DNA from 2 places in the Streptomyces sp. NPDC049813 genome. Region 1 is predicted to be linked to the other one. Evidence: predicted binding sites of a transcription regulator. Region 1 holds the regulator's gene; the other holds the start of a gene.

Evidence for each region. The regulator HspR, encoded in region 1, represses chaperone genes until heat shock. The targets are predictions, from matches to a motif close to TTGAGNNNNNNNNNCTCAA.
Region 2: the regulator HspR is predicted to act here: its motif matches at 2,957-2,975, upstream of lon (endopeptidase La).

Annotation. Positions count from the first base shown of each region.
Region 1 is NZ_JBITLI010000006.1:101,403-108,792, reverse strand. It holds gene dnaK (molecular chaperone DnaK) at 1-677, shown strand, start outside; gene grpE (nucleotide exchange factor GrpE) at 677-1,363, shown strand; gene dnaJ (molecular chaperone DnaJ) at 1,412-2,602, shown strand; gene ACIBW6_RS15415 (heat shock protein transcriptional repressor HspR) at 2,608-3,057, shown strand; gene ACIBW6_RS15410 (hypothetical protein) at 3,123-4,127, opposite strand; gene ACIBW6_RS15405 (GNAT family N-acetyltransferase) at 4,197-4,715, shown strand; gene tgmC (ATP-grasp peptide maturase system methyltransferase) at 4,820-5,983, opposite strand; gene tgmB (ATP-grasp ribosomal peptide maturase) at 5,980-6,945, opposite strand; gene tgmA (putative ATP-grasp-modified RiPP) at 6,945-7,205, opposite strand; partial or broken gene ACIBW6_RS15385 (helix-turn-helix transcriptional regulator) at 7,383-7,390, shown strand, end outside.
Region 2 is NZ_JBITLI010000004.1:25,012-32,401, forward strand. It holds gene ACIBW6_RS10515 (lysozyme) at 1-313, shown strand, start outside; gene lon (endopeptidase La) at 523-2,934, opposite strand; gene ACIBW6_RS10525 (GNAT family N-acetyltransferase) at 3,155-3,814, shown strand; gene ACIBW6_RS10530 (rhomboid-like protein) at 3,843-4,511, opposite strand; gene ACIBW6_RS10535 (spermidine synthase) at 5,118-5,804, shown strand; gene ACIBW6_RS10540 (response regulator transcription factor) at 5,899-6,639, shown strand; gene ACIBW6_RS10545 (ATP-binding protein) at 6,636-7,390, shown strand, end outside.

The DNA of each region.
Region 1 (7,390 bases):
TCTTCACGACGGCCGAGGACAACCAGCCGTCGGTGCAGATCCAGGTCTACCAGGGCGAGCGCGAGATCGCGGCGTACAACAAGAAGCTCGGGATGTTCGAGCTGACCGGTCTGCCGCCGGCCCCGCGCGGTGTCCCGCAGATCGAGGTCGCCTTCGACATCGACGCCAACGGCATCATGCACGTGACCGCCAAGGACCTCGGCACGGGCAAGGAGCAGAAGATGACCGTCACCGGTGGCTCCTCGCTGCCGAAGGACGAGGTCAACCGGATGCGCGAAGAGGCCGAGAAGTACGCGGAGGAGGACCACGCCCGCCGCGAGGCCGCCGAGTCGCGCAACCAGGGCGAGCAGCTCGTCTACCAGACGGAGAAGTTCCTCAGCGACAACGCGGACAAGGTCCCCGGTGACGTGAAGACCGAGGTCGAGGAAGCCGTCGGCGAGCTGAAGGAGAAGCTCAAGGGCGAGGACACGGCCGAGATCCGCACCGCCACCGAGAAGGTCGCCGCGGTCTCCCAGAAGCTGGGCCAGGCCATGTACGCGGACGCGCAGGCCGCCGGCGCCGAGGGCGCTGCCCCGGGCGCCGAGGGCGCCGAGGGCCCGAACATGTCCAAGGACGACGACGTCGTCGACGCCGAGATCGTCGACGACGAGAAGGACCAGAAGGGTGGCGCCGCCTGATGACGGAGGAGACCCCGGGCCTGGGCGGCGAGAGCGCCGAGCAGCCTGACGTCCCCTCCGGCGCCGCCGACGACGCTGCGCCGAAGGCCCCCGAGCCCTCCACCCAGGAGGGCCCGGAGGCCCCGGCCGGGGACGCGAGCAAGGAGACCGAGCAGGACGCGGGCCTGACGGCCCAGCTGGACCAGGCACGTGCCGCGCTCACCGAGCGCACCACGGACCTCCAGCGCCTGCAGGCCGAGTACCAGAACTACCGGCGCCGGGTGGAGCGGGACCGCGTGCAGGTCAAGGAGATCGCGGTCGCGAACCTCCTGACCGAGCTGCTGCCCATCCTCGACGACGTCGGCCGGGCCCGTGAGCACGGCGAGCTGGTCGGCGGCTTCAAGTCCGTCGCCGAGTCGCTGGAGACGGTCGCGGCCAAGCTGGGCCTCCAGCAGTTCGGCAAGGAGGGCGAGCCCTTCGACCCGATGGTCCACGAGGCCCTGATGCACAGCTACGCGCCGGACGTCACCGAGACGACGTGTGTGGCGATCCTGCAGCCGGGTTACCGGATCGGCGAGCGCACCATCCGCCCCGCGCGGGTGGCGGTGGCCGAGCCGCAGCCGGGCGCGCAGGCCGGCACGGCCGACGCGGCGGACGCCTCCGAGGCGGACGCGGAGAAGGAGAGCGGTGGCCCGGACGAGGGCTGACGTGATCCGCGGAGCAACTGATGTGAGTGAGGAGGGACGTCGAGGCCGATGAGCACCAAGGACTTCATCGAGAAGGACTACTACAAGGTCCTCGGCGTCCCCAAGGACGCCACCGACGCCGAGGTCAAGAAGGCGTACCGCAAGCTCGCCCGGGAGAACCACCCGGACGCCAACAAGGGCAACGAGAAGGCGGAGGAGCGCTTCAAGGAGATCTCCGAGGCGAACGACGTCCTGGGGGACCCCAAGAAGCGCAAGGAGTACGACGAGGCGCGCGCCCTGTTCGGCAACGGCGGGTTCCGGCCGGGACCCGGCGGGGCCGGCGGCGGCACGTTCAACTTCGACCTGGGCGACCTCTTCGGAGGCGGCGCCCAGGGCCAGGGCGGCTCCGGCGGGTTCGGCGGCGGCATCGGCGATGTCTTCGGCGGCCTGTTCAACCGGGGCGGCGCGGGCGCGGGTACGCGTACGCAGCCGCGCCGCGGCCAGGACATCGAGTCCGAGGTGTCGCTGAGCTTCACCGAGGCGGTGGACGGCGCGACGGTTCCGCTGCGCATGTCCTCCCAGGCGCCCTGCAAGGCGTGCTCCGGCACCGGCGACAAGAACGGCACGCCGCGGGTGTGCCCGACCTGCGTCGGCACCGGGCAGGTCTCGCGGGGCGGCGGTGGCGGCTTCTCCCTCACCGACCCGTGCGTGGACTGCAAGGGGCGCGGCCTCATCGCCGAGACCCCCTGCGAGGTCTGCAAGGGCTCGGGCCGTGCCAAGTCCTCGCGCACCATGCAGGTCCGCATCCCGGCCGGGGTCGCGGACGGGCAGCGCATCCGGCTGCGCGGCAAGGGCGGACCCGGTGAGCGGGGCGGCCCCGCGGGCGACCTGTACGTGGTCGTCCACGTCGCCGCGCACCCCGTCTTCGGCCGCAAGGGCGACAACCTCACGGTGACCGTGCCCGTCACGTTCACCGAGGCGACGCTCGGCGGCGAGGTCAAGGTGCCCACGCTCGGCGGTCCCGCCGTCACCCTGAAGCTGCCCCCGGGCACGCCGAACGGGCGGACGATGCGGGCCCGCGGCAAGGGAGCCGTCCGCAAGGACGGCACGCGCGGAGACCTCCTCGTCACGGTCGAGGTGGCCGTCCCCGAGGAGCAGGATCTTTCCGACGAGGCCCGTTCGGCCCTGGAGTCGTACCGCAAGGCGACTGAGGACACCGATGTGCGGGCAGAACTGTTTCAGGCCGCGAAGGGAGCTTGAGCGAGATGGACGGCCGGCGTCGCACGAACCCGTACGAACTCACCGAGGAAACCCCGGTGTACGTCATTTCGGTGGCGGCCCAGCTTTCCGGCCTGCACCCGCAGACCCTGCGGCAGTACGACCGCCTCGGCCTGGTCTCCCCGGGCCGCACGGCGGGCCGTGGCCGCCGCTACTCGGCCCGCGACATCGAACTGCTGCGCACCGTGCAGCAGTTGTCGCAGGACGAGGGGATCAATCTCGCCGGCATCAAGCGCATCATCGAGCTGGAGAACCAGGTGGCGGCGCTCCAGTCCCGGGTGGCGGAGCTCTCCGCCGCGGTGGACGGCGCCGCGGCCGCCATGCAGCAGCGTGAAGCGGCGGTGCACGCCTCGTACCGCCGTGACCTGGTCCCGTACCAGGAGGTGCAGCAGACCAGCGCACTGGTGGTCTGGCGCCCCAAGCGGCCCCAGGACTGACCTGGACGCAGTCGTACCTGTGAAGGGGCCCGGAGTTCATGAACTCCGGGCCCCTTCGCGTGCGCTCAGGCGTACGTGTACACGGGGGCCGACTCTCTGCCCTCGTCGTCGACGCTCACCACGTAGAAGGGCCCGGAGGCGGCCGTGAAGGCCACCGTCCCGCCCTGCGGGTAGGCCGTGGCGGCCAGGGTCCATGCGGCCGGGTCGGGGTAGCGGTGGGCGTAGACGCGGTAGCTCTGGCCCATGTCGCCCGACCCGGCGTCCCACGAGATCCGGACCTTGTCCCCGCGGACCTGCGCCGTCACCCCGGCCGGCCGCGGAGCCGCGCCCGGCGCGGGGCGGGCGGCGGTCACCGGCGCCGAGACACCGGAGCGCTGCCCCGAGGCGTCGACCGCCTCGACGGTGTAGGTGACGCTCACGCCCCAGGCGGCCTGCGCGTCGGTGAAGCCGGTGCCGTACACGGACTCGGGCCCGTCCGGGTCCTGCTGCCCCTCGGGCTCGGCCCACACCTCGTAGTGGTCGACGTGGTCCGAGGAGGCCTGCCAGCGCACGGTGTTGCCCGCGGTCGTGCCCAGGGCCGTGAGGTCCGCGGGGACGCTCGGCGGTGAGGCGTCCGGGGTCTCCACGTACCAGTCGTCACCGCCGCCGGGCGGCAGCTCGTTCCCCGCCCGGTCGACCGCCCGCAGGCTGTACGCGTACGTGTTCCCGGAGGCCGGGAGGTGATCGGTCGTCGTGGTCGCTGTCAGGAGCGCGGCGCCGCTGACGAGGGCCCACTCCCCGCCCTCGGCGCCCCCGCCGTCCCCGCCGTCCCCGACGTCACGCCGGTAGAGCCGGTACCCGGCGAGGTCGTCCTCGGTGTTCGCGTCCCAGCTGACGGTGGCGGTCTCGGTCCCCGCGTCGTACAACACCTGGAAGCCGGTCGGCAGGCCGGGAGCGGGATCGTCCTCGTGGGCGGCGCCCGCGCTGTGGCTGTGCGGGAGCGCGGCCGCGGTGGTGGCGGCGGGGCCGAGCAGGAGCGTGACGCCGAGGGCGGCCAGGGCGGCGGCGCCGGCGGATCTGCGTGAGGTCATGCCGCGTAAGACCCATGGCGGCCTCGCACGGTTGTGCGGCCCCGCCGGGCCATGGCGCAGGATGGGGGTATGACCGAGATCCGTACCCCCCGCCTCCTGCTGCGCCGCTGGTCGCCCGATGACGACCTCGCCCCGCTCGCCGACATCCAGGCCGACCCGGCCGTGATGCAGCACATCGGCGACGGCGCCCCGCTCTCCCTCGACGAGACCGCCGAGTCCATCGAGCGCTGGGAGGACGAGTGGGACGACGAGGGGTTCGGCGTCTTCGCCGTCGAACTCCTCGGCTCCGGCGAGCTGGCGGGCGCGGTCGGCCTCTACGTCCCCGACGCCCCGCCGCAGATCGCCGACCACATCGGCATCCAGTGGCGCCTCGGCCGCCAGTTCTGGGGCCAGGGGTACGCCTCGGAGGCCGCGCAGGCGTCCCTCGAGTTCGCCCTCCAGGACCGCGGGATCGACCGCGTCGTCGCGGCCGTCCCGGACGGCGACACGTCCTCCCCGAAGGTCCTGGCCAAGCTGGGCATGGCCCAGACCGGCCAGACGAACGGGATCCGGCTCTACGCCATCGACCTGACCGAGTTCCAGGGCTGACCGCCCAGGAACTCCGCCCAGGCGGCGCCGTTGAGTCGCAGAGGTGCGTGGTGCCGGGGGCGTGGGCGTCTTCTGCACAGTCCCCCTCACTGCCGCGCAGTAGGTCAGGTGATCCGGTGCTCCCATCGCAGGGAAGGGGCCTGGTCGATCCAGTACAGGTGGGACGCGGGCGTCACGCGAAGCCGTACGGAGTCGATCTCCGGCGCCCCGGCGTCCTGCCACGCGACGAGGGCACGTTCCACGTCGTCCCACAGGGCCACCGGGCCGCCCTGGCGGACGGTCCAGCTCTCGTCGTCGATGAGGAACTCGGCGAACGACTCCCTCTCCGGATCGAACAGGTACCGCAAGGGCGACCCGTCACTGTCCGTCGCGCGGACGAACTGAGCACTGGGCGTCGCCTCCTCCGCAAGGAAGGCGGGCATCCACTCCTCCAGGACAAGAGGAGATACCTGAGTACGTCGCTCACGGTCCGCGTACGCGGTCCGGGCTGAGAGATCGCCAGCCACCGGGACCACCGCCTGGGCCCGCGCGTGCATGAAGGAGGAGCGCCCGACGATCGAGCCCTCGGCGGTGCCGTCATCGCCGACAGTCAGTTTCGCGAGGCCGGTTCCCCACGACCACGAGCCGACCGTACCGAGGACGACGCCTCCGGGTCTCGTCTGCCTGATCCACGCGTACGGGATGCGGCGGACCGCGCAGGTGGCGATGGTTCGGTCGTACGGTGCCCGGAACGGGTGGCCCAGGAGTCCGTCGCCCGTTGCTGTCCACGTCGAGAAGCCGGCGGCTTCGAGAGCGGCATCGGCGCGTGCCGCCACTTGTGCGTCGACCTCGACCGTGGCGACGTTGTCCTCCCCGAGGTAGTGGCACATCAGGGCGGTGGAGTAGCCGGTGCCCGTGCCGATCTCCAGGACTCGGTGGCCCGTCGCGAGGTCCAGGGTCTCGATCATGCCGACGACGGTGGCCGGGTCGGTCGAGGAGGACGTGGGCACGCCTATGACGGATTCGTCGGCCTGGTCGGCGGTGAGGTGGCCGTCGAGCTGGGTGGTGAGGGTGTCGACGCCGTATGCGATCTTCAGCCACTCGTCCGGGTCCGTGTCGGCGGTGGTGACGGGCCGCCAGGTTCGCCCTTCGTCCAGGAAGACTCCCGGGCGCAGGAACCGCTCACGGGGGACGGCTTCGACGGCCGCACGCAGCCAGGGGGATTTCAGTACACCTCCGTTCGTGAGCACGGTCGCCAAGCGACGTCGCTCGGATGCCGGGTCGGTCATCGTCGGTCTCCCTGCACGAGTAGGTCGGCGAAGGCCGTGGACATCGGGAGGCCGGTCTCGGTCTCCAGCCACCCCCACTGTCCGTTGGGATTCAGTTCCAGCCACCAGTAGTCCCCCTCGCGGTCGACCGCGAGGTCGAAGCTCCCCGATACCAGATCCAGTCGGTTCAGGTAGGCATGCAGGCCCTTGGCCACCCGGTCGGGAAGGTGCTCCACGGTGTAGGCCAGGGCGCTGTAGTCCTTGCGCCAGTCCAGGAGGTCGGAGTCGATGCGTACGGCGAACGTCCGCCGACCGGCGATCAGCACGCGGATATCGGCGACCTTGTCCACACGAGCCTGGAACAAGTGGGGGACGACCCGGACGCTGTCGTCGATCTCGGCGGCGGTGACAGGGTCCGCCCAGCCGGTCACCGGCACGCTGTCCCGCGTGTAGGGGGTCCATCGCAGCGTCTTGAAGATCGCGCGCCCCTGAGCGTGGACGAACTCGCGGGCTTCGTCCGGGTCGTTGGTGACCAGAGTGGGCGGGACGGTGAAGCCGAGTTGCTGGGCGAGAACGAGCTGAGCGGGCTTGTAGTCGGCTGCGGCAGTGCGCAGGGGGTGGTTGACCCAGAGCGGACCATCCAAGGCGTAGAGGGTGCCACCGAGTCCGTAGCGGACCTGCGCCGCCGCGAAGCGTGAGTCGTCGGCGGACAAGTGGGGAAACGTAGGCCACTTCGGGCGGCGCCAGTACACGGACCGGACTTGAGCCATATCAGCGGTTCTCGACGGGGTGCGCACCTGCCCGGCCACAGGGGGCGGGCAGGTGCCGAACTGAGCCGAGATCGTGAGGTCCTCGCCGATGTCGGCGGGGTTGAACCGGAGCACCGGCACATCGCGCCGGTTGAGTTCGGCGATGACCATGTCGGCGGTGATGTCGTCCGCCTCGGTGACCACCAGAACCGGCCTCTCCTCGGTCCCGGCCATCAGTCCTGGTTGCTGTCCTGGTCGTGGCCCTGGTCGTTGTTGGAGTCCGAGTTCGTCGTCGTGGAGGTCTCGGTCCCGGAGCTGGTGCCGTGCCTGCCCATCTCGACCACCCGCCCGACACGGTCGCGGAACACCCCGAGCTGCGTCGTGGGGTCGATGGCGACCGTGGTGTGGGGTCGACGGATGACCGTCGGGTAGGGCGCGAGTCGGCTCACACCCCACGGCCGGATGGGGGAAGGGAGTGCGGCAGAGGTGGTCATGGGTCTCCTTGGGTCGAAGGGTGTGGAGGGCCCTTCGGCCTCCGAGCGGTGTGTGACCAGTGAACGACGATCCGTCACCTTCCCCCAAAGCCAAGCTCGCGCAATGCCTGGGCGTTTTCCAGGCGTTGACGTGTGGCGGGCATGAGTGCGTGAAAGGGTTCGCGTGAGGGGAGACCTATGACGTC
Region 2 (7,390 bases), on a different contig from region 1:
GTGCTACGGCAAGACGGCCGCCGGGATGGTCACGTGGATCCGCGACTTCGTGAACCAGTACAAGGCGCGCACCGGCCGCGACGCCGTGATCTACACGGCGACCAGCTGGTGGACCCAGTGCACGGGCAACTCCGCGGCGTTCGGCGCCACGAACCCGCTGTGGATCGCCCGCTACGCCTCGACCGTCGGCACGCTGCCCGCGGGCTGGGGCTTCCAGACGATCTGGCAGTACACGTCGAGCGGCCCGACGGTCGGCGACCACAACAAGTTCAACGGCGCGCTCGACCGCGTCCAGGCCCTGGCGAACGGCTGACACATCCAGCCCGCCCGGCGCGCAGATCAAGCCGGCCCGGAGCACAAATCAAGCCCGTCCGGCGATTGAGGACCGGGGGCCGGGGCAGAGCCCCGCGACGGCACGCACAACCCCGCGTCAGCACAAGCGCACCACGCTGAAGCCCCGCACCGCACGCGAAGGCCCGGGCCCCCAGGGGAGCCCGGGCCTTCACCATCCGGCCGCACCCGTCACGCCGCGACCGGAACCTCCAGCCCCGCCGAAGCCGGCGCGAGGGCCAGCTCAAGCACCTGCCGCACATCTGTCACCGGGTGCACGTCCAGCTTCTCCAGCACCTCGGCGGGCACATCGTCCAGATCCGCCTCGTTCCGCTTCGGGATGATCACCGTGGTGATCCCCGCCCGGTGCGCGGCGAGCAGCTTCTGCTTCACGCCGCCGATGGGCAGCACCCGGCCGGTCAGCGACACCTCACCGGTCATCGCCACGTCCGTACGGACCAGGCGCCCGCTGAGCAGCGAGGCGAGAGCGGTCGTCATGGTGACACCCGCGCTCGGCCCGTCCTTGGGCACCGCGCCCGCGGGGAAGTGGATGTGCACGCCGCGCTCCTTCAGATCGGCGACGGGCAGCTCCAGTTCGGCCCCGTGGGAGCGCAGGAACGACAGGGCGATCTGCGCGCTCTCCTTCATCACGTCACCGAGCTGACCGGTGAGGGTCAGTCCGGCCGCGCCCGTCTCCGGGTCGGCCAGCGAGGCTTCGACGAAGAGCACGTCACCGCCCGCGCCGGTCACCGCGAGCCCGGTCGCGACACCCGGCACCGCCGTGCGCCGCTCGGCCGGGTCCTGCGCCGACTCGGGCACGTGGTGCGGCCGTCCGATGAGGGAGCGCAGCTCGGCGTCGGTCACCGTGAACGGCAGCTCCCGGTCGCCCAGTTCGTGCTGGGCCGCGACCTTGCGCAGCAGCCGGGCGACGGACCGCTCCAGGTTGCGGACGCCGGCCTCCCGCGTGTACTCGCCGGCGAGCTTGCGCAGCGCGCTCTCGTCGAGTGTGACCTCGTCCTTCTCCAGACCGGCCCGCTCCAGCTGGCGCGGGAGCAGGTGGTCGCGGGCGATGACGACCTTCTCGTCCTCGGTGTACCCGTCGAGCCGCACCAGTTCCATGCGGTCGAGCAGCGCCTCGGGGATGGCCTCCAGGACGTTCGCCGTCGCCAGGAAGACGACGTCGCTCAGGTCGAGTTCGACCTCCAGGTAGTGGTCGCGGAAGGTGTGGTTCTGCGCCGGGTCGAGGACTTCGAGCAGGGCCGCGGCGGGGTCGCCGCGGAAGTCGGAGCCGACCTTGTCGATCTCGTCGAGCAGGACCACCGGGTTCATCGACCCGGCCTCCTTGATCGCCCGCACGATGCGGCCCGGCAGCGCCCCCACGTACGTACGGCGGTGGCCGCGGATCTCCGCCTCGTCGCGGACGCCGCCGAGGGCGACGCGGACGAACTTGCGGCCCATCGCGTGGGCGACGGACTCGCCGAGCGAGGTCTTGCCGACGCCGGGCGGGCCGACGAGGGCGAGCACCGCGCCGCCGCGGCGGCCGCCGACGACGCCGAGCCCGCGGTCGCCGCGCCGCTTGCGCACGGCCAGGTACTCGGTGATGCGCTCCTTCACGTCCTCAAGGCCCGCGTGCTCGGCGTCGAGGATCTCCTGGGCGCCCTTGATGTCGTAGGCGTCCTCGGTCCGCTCGGTCCACGGCAGTTCGAGCACGGTGTCGAGCCAGGTGCGGATCCAGGAGCCCTCGGGGGACTGGTCGCTGGAGCGCTCCAGCTTCTCGACCTCCTTGAGGGCGGCCTCGCGGACCTTCTCGGGCAGGTCGGCGGCCTCGACGCGGGCGCGGTAGTCGTCGGACTCCTCCCCCTCGGCCTCCCCGTTGATCTCGCGCAGCTCCTTGCGGACCGCGTCGAGCTGGCGCCGCAGCAGGAACTCGCGCTGCTGCTTGTCGACGCCTTCCTGGACGTCCTTGGCGATGGACTCGGCGACGTCCTGCTCGGCGAGGTGCTCGCGCAGCTGCTCGGTGGCGAGCTTGAGGCGGGCGACCGGGTCGGCGGTCTCCAGGAGTTCGATCTTCTGGTCGGTGGTGAGGAAGGGCGAGTAGCCGGAGTTGTCGGCGAGGACGGAGACGTCGTCAATCTGCTGGACGCGGTCCACGACCTGCCAGGCGCCGCGCTTCTTCAGCCAGTTCGTGGCGAGCGCCTTGTACTCCTTGACCAGCTCGGTGACGGCGCCGGGCAGCGGCTCGGGCACCTCCTCCTCGACGGTCAGGCCCTCCACCCACAGGGCGGCGCCGGGTCCGGTGGTGCCCGCGCCGATCCGCACGCGGCCGCGGCCGCGGATCAGGGCGCCGGGGTCGCCGTCGGCGAGGCGTCCCACCTGCTCGACGGTGCCGAGCACCCCGGTGTTCGCGTACGTGCCGTCGATGCGCGGAACAAGCAGCACCTTCGGCTTGCTGTCGCCGTCGGAGCGCGCGGCGGCCTGGGCGGCCTCCACGGCGGCGCGTACGTCCGTGTCGTTCAGGTCCAGGGGCACCACCATGCCGGGCAGCACGACCTCGTCGTCGAGCGGCAGCACAGGCAGGGTGAGCGATGTGGACGTCGAAGCCATGATCTCCCCTTCGGCAGTCAAGTTGAGCTATGTCGACTCAATGCTTGGGTGCCTCCGAATGTTCCCCGTCATGCGTTCGCTCTGAGCGATCACCTCTGTCCCGCCGGAATCGCACCCACGTAAGGTACGCAGACCGATAGCGGCCATTACATGGCATCACATGGCCGGAACCGACGGAGCGGCAGCGGCGGACCGGCACGGACAGGTTGGGGTGGGGCACATGGCGGGCGAGGATCTCGTACGCGAGTGGGTCGACGGCTGGGTCCTCTCGCGCGGGGCCGCGCCGCCGCTGGTGGAGCCGTGGGGCTACACGGTCGTCGTGGGCCGGCCGCAGCAGCCGGGCAGGCACGTCCTCGGCGCGACGGGTGACGGGGTGCGCGAGGAGGACGTCCGCAAGGTGGCCGGGGCGACCCGGGCCCGCGACACCCACCTCAAGGTGTTCGCCGAGCCCGAGCGCGTCCTGCCCTGGCTCGGCCCGGAGTGGGAGCCGTACGGCTCGGGCGACTTCCTCATGGCGACGGCCCTGACGCCCACCGCCGAGCCCGCCGCCGTCCCCGCGGGGTACCGGCTGCACAGCTGGAGCCGCTGGGGCGTGGTCCGGGTCCTGGTCACCGACGCGGACGGGGCGTTCGCCGCCGCCGGGCAGACCGCGCCGACCGGCGCGAGCGCGGTCGTCGACCAGATCGAGACGTCCGAGCACCACCGCCGCAAGGGGCTCGGCCGGGTCGTCATGACCACCCTGCACGCGGCGGCCGCCGCCCAGGGCGCCACCCGCGCCGTCCTCGCCTGCACCCCCGAGGGCCGCCTCCTCTACGAGGCGGTGGGCTGGCACATCGTGGCCCCGCTGACCAACGCCAAGCACCTCGGTACGGCGGGCTGAGCGGCCCGCGTCCTTGCGCCGCGGTTCCTCACCCGGGCGGGGTGCCGCGGCGTGCGGTGCGGGGCGCGCGGGCCAGGGGCCGCAGCAGCGGCCAGGTCGTGAGGCCGACGCCCAGGGCCAGCAGGTGGCCCCAGCTCGTCATCGGGTCGGTGAACGTGAGCAGGTCAGCGACGAGCATCGCCGTGAACGCGCCGAGCACCAGCCACCGTGGCCAGGGCGTGAGCAGTCCGGCCAGCGCCCCGACGCTCGCGGCCACGCCGAAGCTGATGCCGTAGTCGAGCCGGTGCAGCGAGGTGTCGGGCAGGTGGCCCGCCATCACCGAGAGGCCCACCGGGATCTCGGTGGCCAGGGTCGCCAGGACGTGCCCGAGCAGGAAGACGGCGGCGGTGGTCCGGCCGCCGGTCCGCCGCTCCAGCGCGCTCAGCACCACGAGGAAGGCGAGCACGAGCGGCGAGGTGACCCCGCCCGCGATCCACAGCGCGCTGGCCCCGAGCGCCACCACGGGCGACCGCACCAGATGCGCGACATCCGTGCTGGACGCCTGGAGCAGGGCGGCGACGGTGTCCGGGTCGGCGCACTCCATGAACAACGAGGTACCGGCGAGCACCACCCCGTACGCAAAGGTGAACGGCGTCCCGCCCGGGCTGGGCAGCGCCCGCACCGCCGCGCGCACCCACCGGGGCCGACGCCGCGGCACGCTCTCCAGTGCCGGGGGCCCCACCTGCGCCGGAACCCCGCCCACCGGCGCCCCACCAACGGCCCCACGGGCCACGGGCACAAACACCGCGGGCGCACCTGGCACGGGCACAAACGCCGCGGGCGCACCGGCCACGGCGACGACAGGCGCCCCAGGCACACCGGCCACGACGACAGGCGTCGCGGGCGCACCGGCCACGAGCACAGGCGCCGCGGGCACACCGGCCACGGCGACAGGCGCCACAGGCCCACCAGCCACGGGAGCCACGGGAGCCACGGGAGCCACGGGAGCCACGGGAGCCACGGGCAGACCATCGGCCACCAGCCCGCCCGCGACCACGGCGCCGGCCCCCCTCACACCCGAACCCGGCACCTCCGGCACCTCCGGCTCGGCCGTCACGCCTGGTTTCACGTGCCGCAACCCCTTCGCCCCGTTCCGCGTCGCGCAGGTGCGCACCGGAAGATCTATCCCAGAACCGGCACCGACCGGTACCGAGGACCCCGCCCGGCAGCACATGTGACCAGATTCACAGCAACCTCCCAGGGGCCCACGGCGTCCGCCTCGAACTCCGCCCCGGGCGACCGCGCGGCCCACCACAATGACCCCATGCCCGACAGCCTTCCCACGGAACCTCCGACCGTCCTGGACCGCCGCTCCGGCCCCCACGGCGAGGTCGTCCTGCGCCGCCACGGCGACCTGTTGCAGATCATCGCCAACGGCACCTTCCTGATGGACACCTCCGACGGCCGCTCGGAGCGGCTGCTGATCGACGCCGCGCTGGCCGAGCTGCCGCAGGGCCGACCGCGGCCGAGCCTGCTCATCGGCGGACTCGGCGTCGGGTTCTCGCTGGCCCACGCCGCCAACGACCCCCGCTGGGGCCGGATCACGGTCGTCGAACGCGAGGCGGCCATCATCGACTGGCACCTGCGCGGCCCCCTGCGCCACCTCTCCGCCGAGGCGGTCGCCGACCCCCGTACGGAGATCGTCCGGGCCGACCTGGTGCGCCACCTGCACGAGGCCTCCGAGACCTACGACGCCCTCTGCCTCGACATCGACAACGGCCCGGACTGGACCGTCACCGAGGACAACGACAGCCTCTACTCCCCCGCCGGTCTGGCCGCCTGCCAGGCCCGCCTCACCCCCGGCGGCGTCCTGGCCGTCTGGTCCGCACAGCCCTCCGCAAATTTCGAAGGAACCTTGCGGAATGCCGGATTCCGGGCGGTCCGCACCGAAGAGATCCCCGTTGTCCGAGGCGTACCCGACGTGGTGCACCTCGCAGTACGGGCCGCGTAGCCGACCGGCGGTAACTCCCCGTACGCTGACGTCCGAAACCCAGATCATTCAAGCGTCAAGCGCGTCAGGACGGCGCGCATTCAGGGGCGGGGCGATGGAGCAGACACACACCTCCCACAACGGCAGCACGGCGACGCCGGGCGCCCAGCGACGGGTCCTCGTCGTCGAGGACGACCCGACGATCGTGGACGCCATCGCCGCCCGGCTGCGGGCCGAGGGATTCCTCGTGCAAACCGCACAGGACGGACCGGCGGCGGTGGACACCGCCGAGGCATGGCAGCCCGACCTGCTGATCCTCGACATCATGCTGCCCGGCTTCGACGGCCTCGAGGTCTGCCGCCGCGTGCAGGCGGCCCGGCCGGTCCCGGTCATGATGCTGACGGCGCGCGACGACGAGACGGACATGCTGGTCGGGCTCGGCGTCGGCGCCGACGACTACATGACCAAGCCGTTCTCCATGCGGGAGCTGGCGGCGCGGGTCCACGTCCTGCTGCGCCGGGTCGAGCGCGCGGCCATCGCCGCGGCGACCCCGCGCAGCGGCATCCTGCGCCTGGGCGAGCTGGAGATCGACCACGCGCAGCGCCGCGTCCGGGTGCGCAGCGAGGACGTGCACCTGACGCCGACCGAGTTCGACCTCCTGGTCTGCCTGGCGAACACCCCGCGCGCCGTCCTCTCCCGCGAGCAGCTGCTCGCCGAGGTGTGGGACTGGGCGGACGCCTCGGGCACCCGCACCGTCGACAGCCACATCAAGGCACTGCGCCGCAAGATCGGCGCCGAACGCATCCGCACCGTGCACGGTGTGGGCTACGCGCTGGAGACGCCGACCCCGTCATGAGCACCGGCGCCGGGGACCGGGCCCCGTACGCCCGGCCGCACAGGTCGCGCCCCCTCAACCCGCACTGGGCGACGGGCGGCCTGCGCCCCTTCTCGATCAAGGCGAAGCTCGGCACGCTCGTCGTCGTCTCCGTCTTCATCACCACGGGCCTGCTCATGGTGGCGATGTACACGGCGACGGAGCTGCGCTTCATCACCGTGTTCTCGATCATCGCGACGCTGCTGATCACCCAGTTCGTCGCGCACAGCCTCACCGCACCGCTCGACGAGATGAACACGGTGGCGCGCTCCATCTCCAACGGCGACTACACCCGCCGCGTCCGGGGCGCCGACCGCCGCGACGAGCTCGGCGACCTCGCGGTCACCATCAACCGCATGGCCGACGAGCTGGCCGCGCAGGACCTCCAGCGCAAGGAGCTGGTCGCCAACGTCTCGCACGAGCTGCGCACCCCCATCGCCGGGCTGCGCGCCGTCCTGGAGAACGTGGTGGACGGCGTCATGGCGGCCGACCCGGAGACGATGCGCACCGCGCTGAAGCAGACGGAGCGCCTCGGCCGGCTCGTCGAGACGCTGCTCGACCTCTCCCGCCTGGACAACGGCGTGGTGCCGCTCAAGGCCCGCCGCTTCGAGGTGTGGCCGTACCTCTCGGGCGTGCTCAAGGAGGCGAACATGGCGGTGTCCCAGCGCGCGGGCATCGCCTCCGGCTCCGGCACCCACACGCGCACCGACGTCCACCTGCACCTGGACGTCTC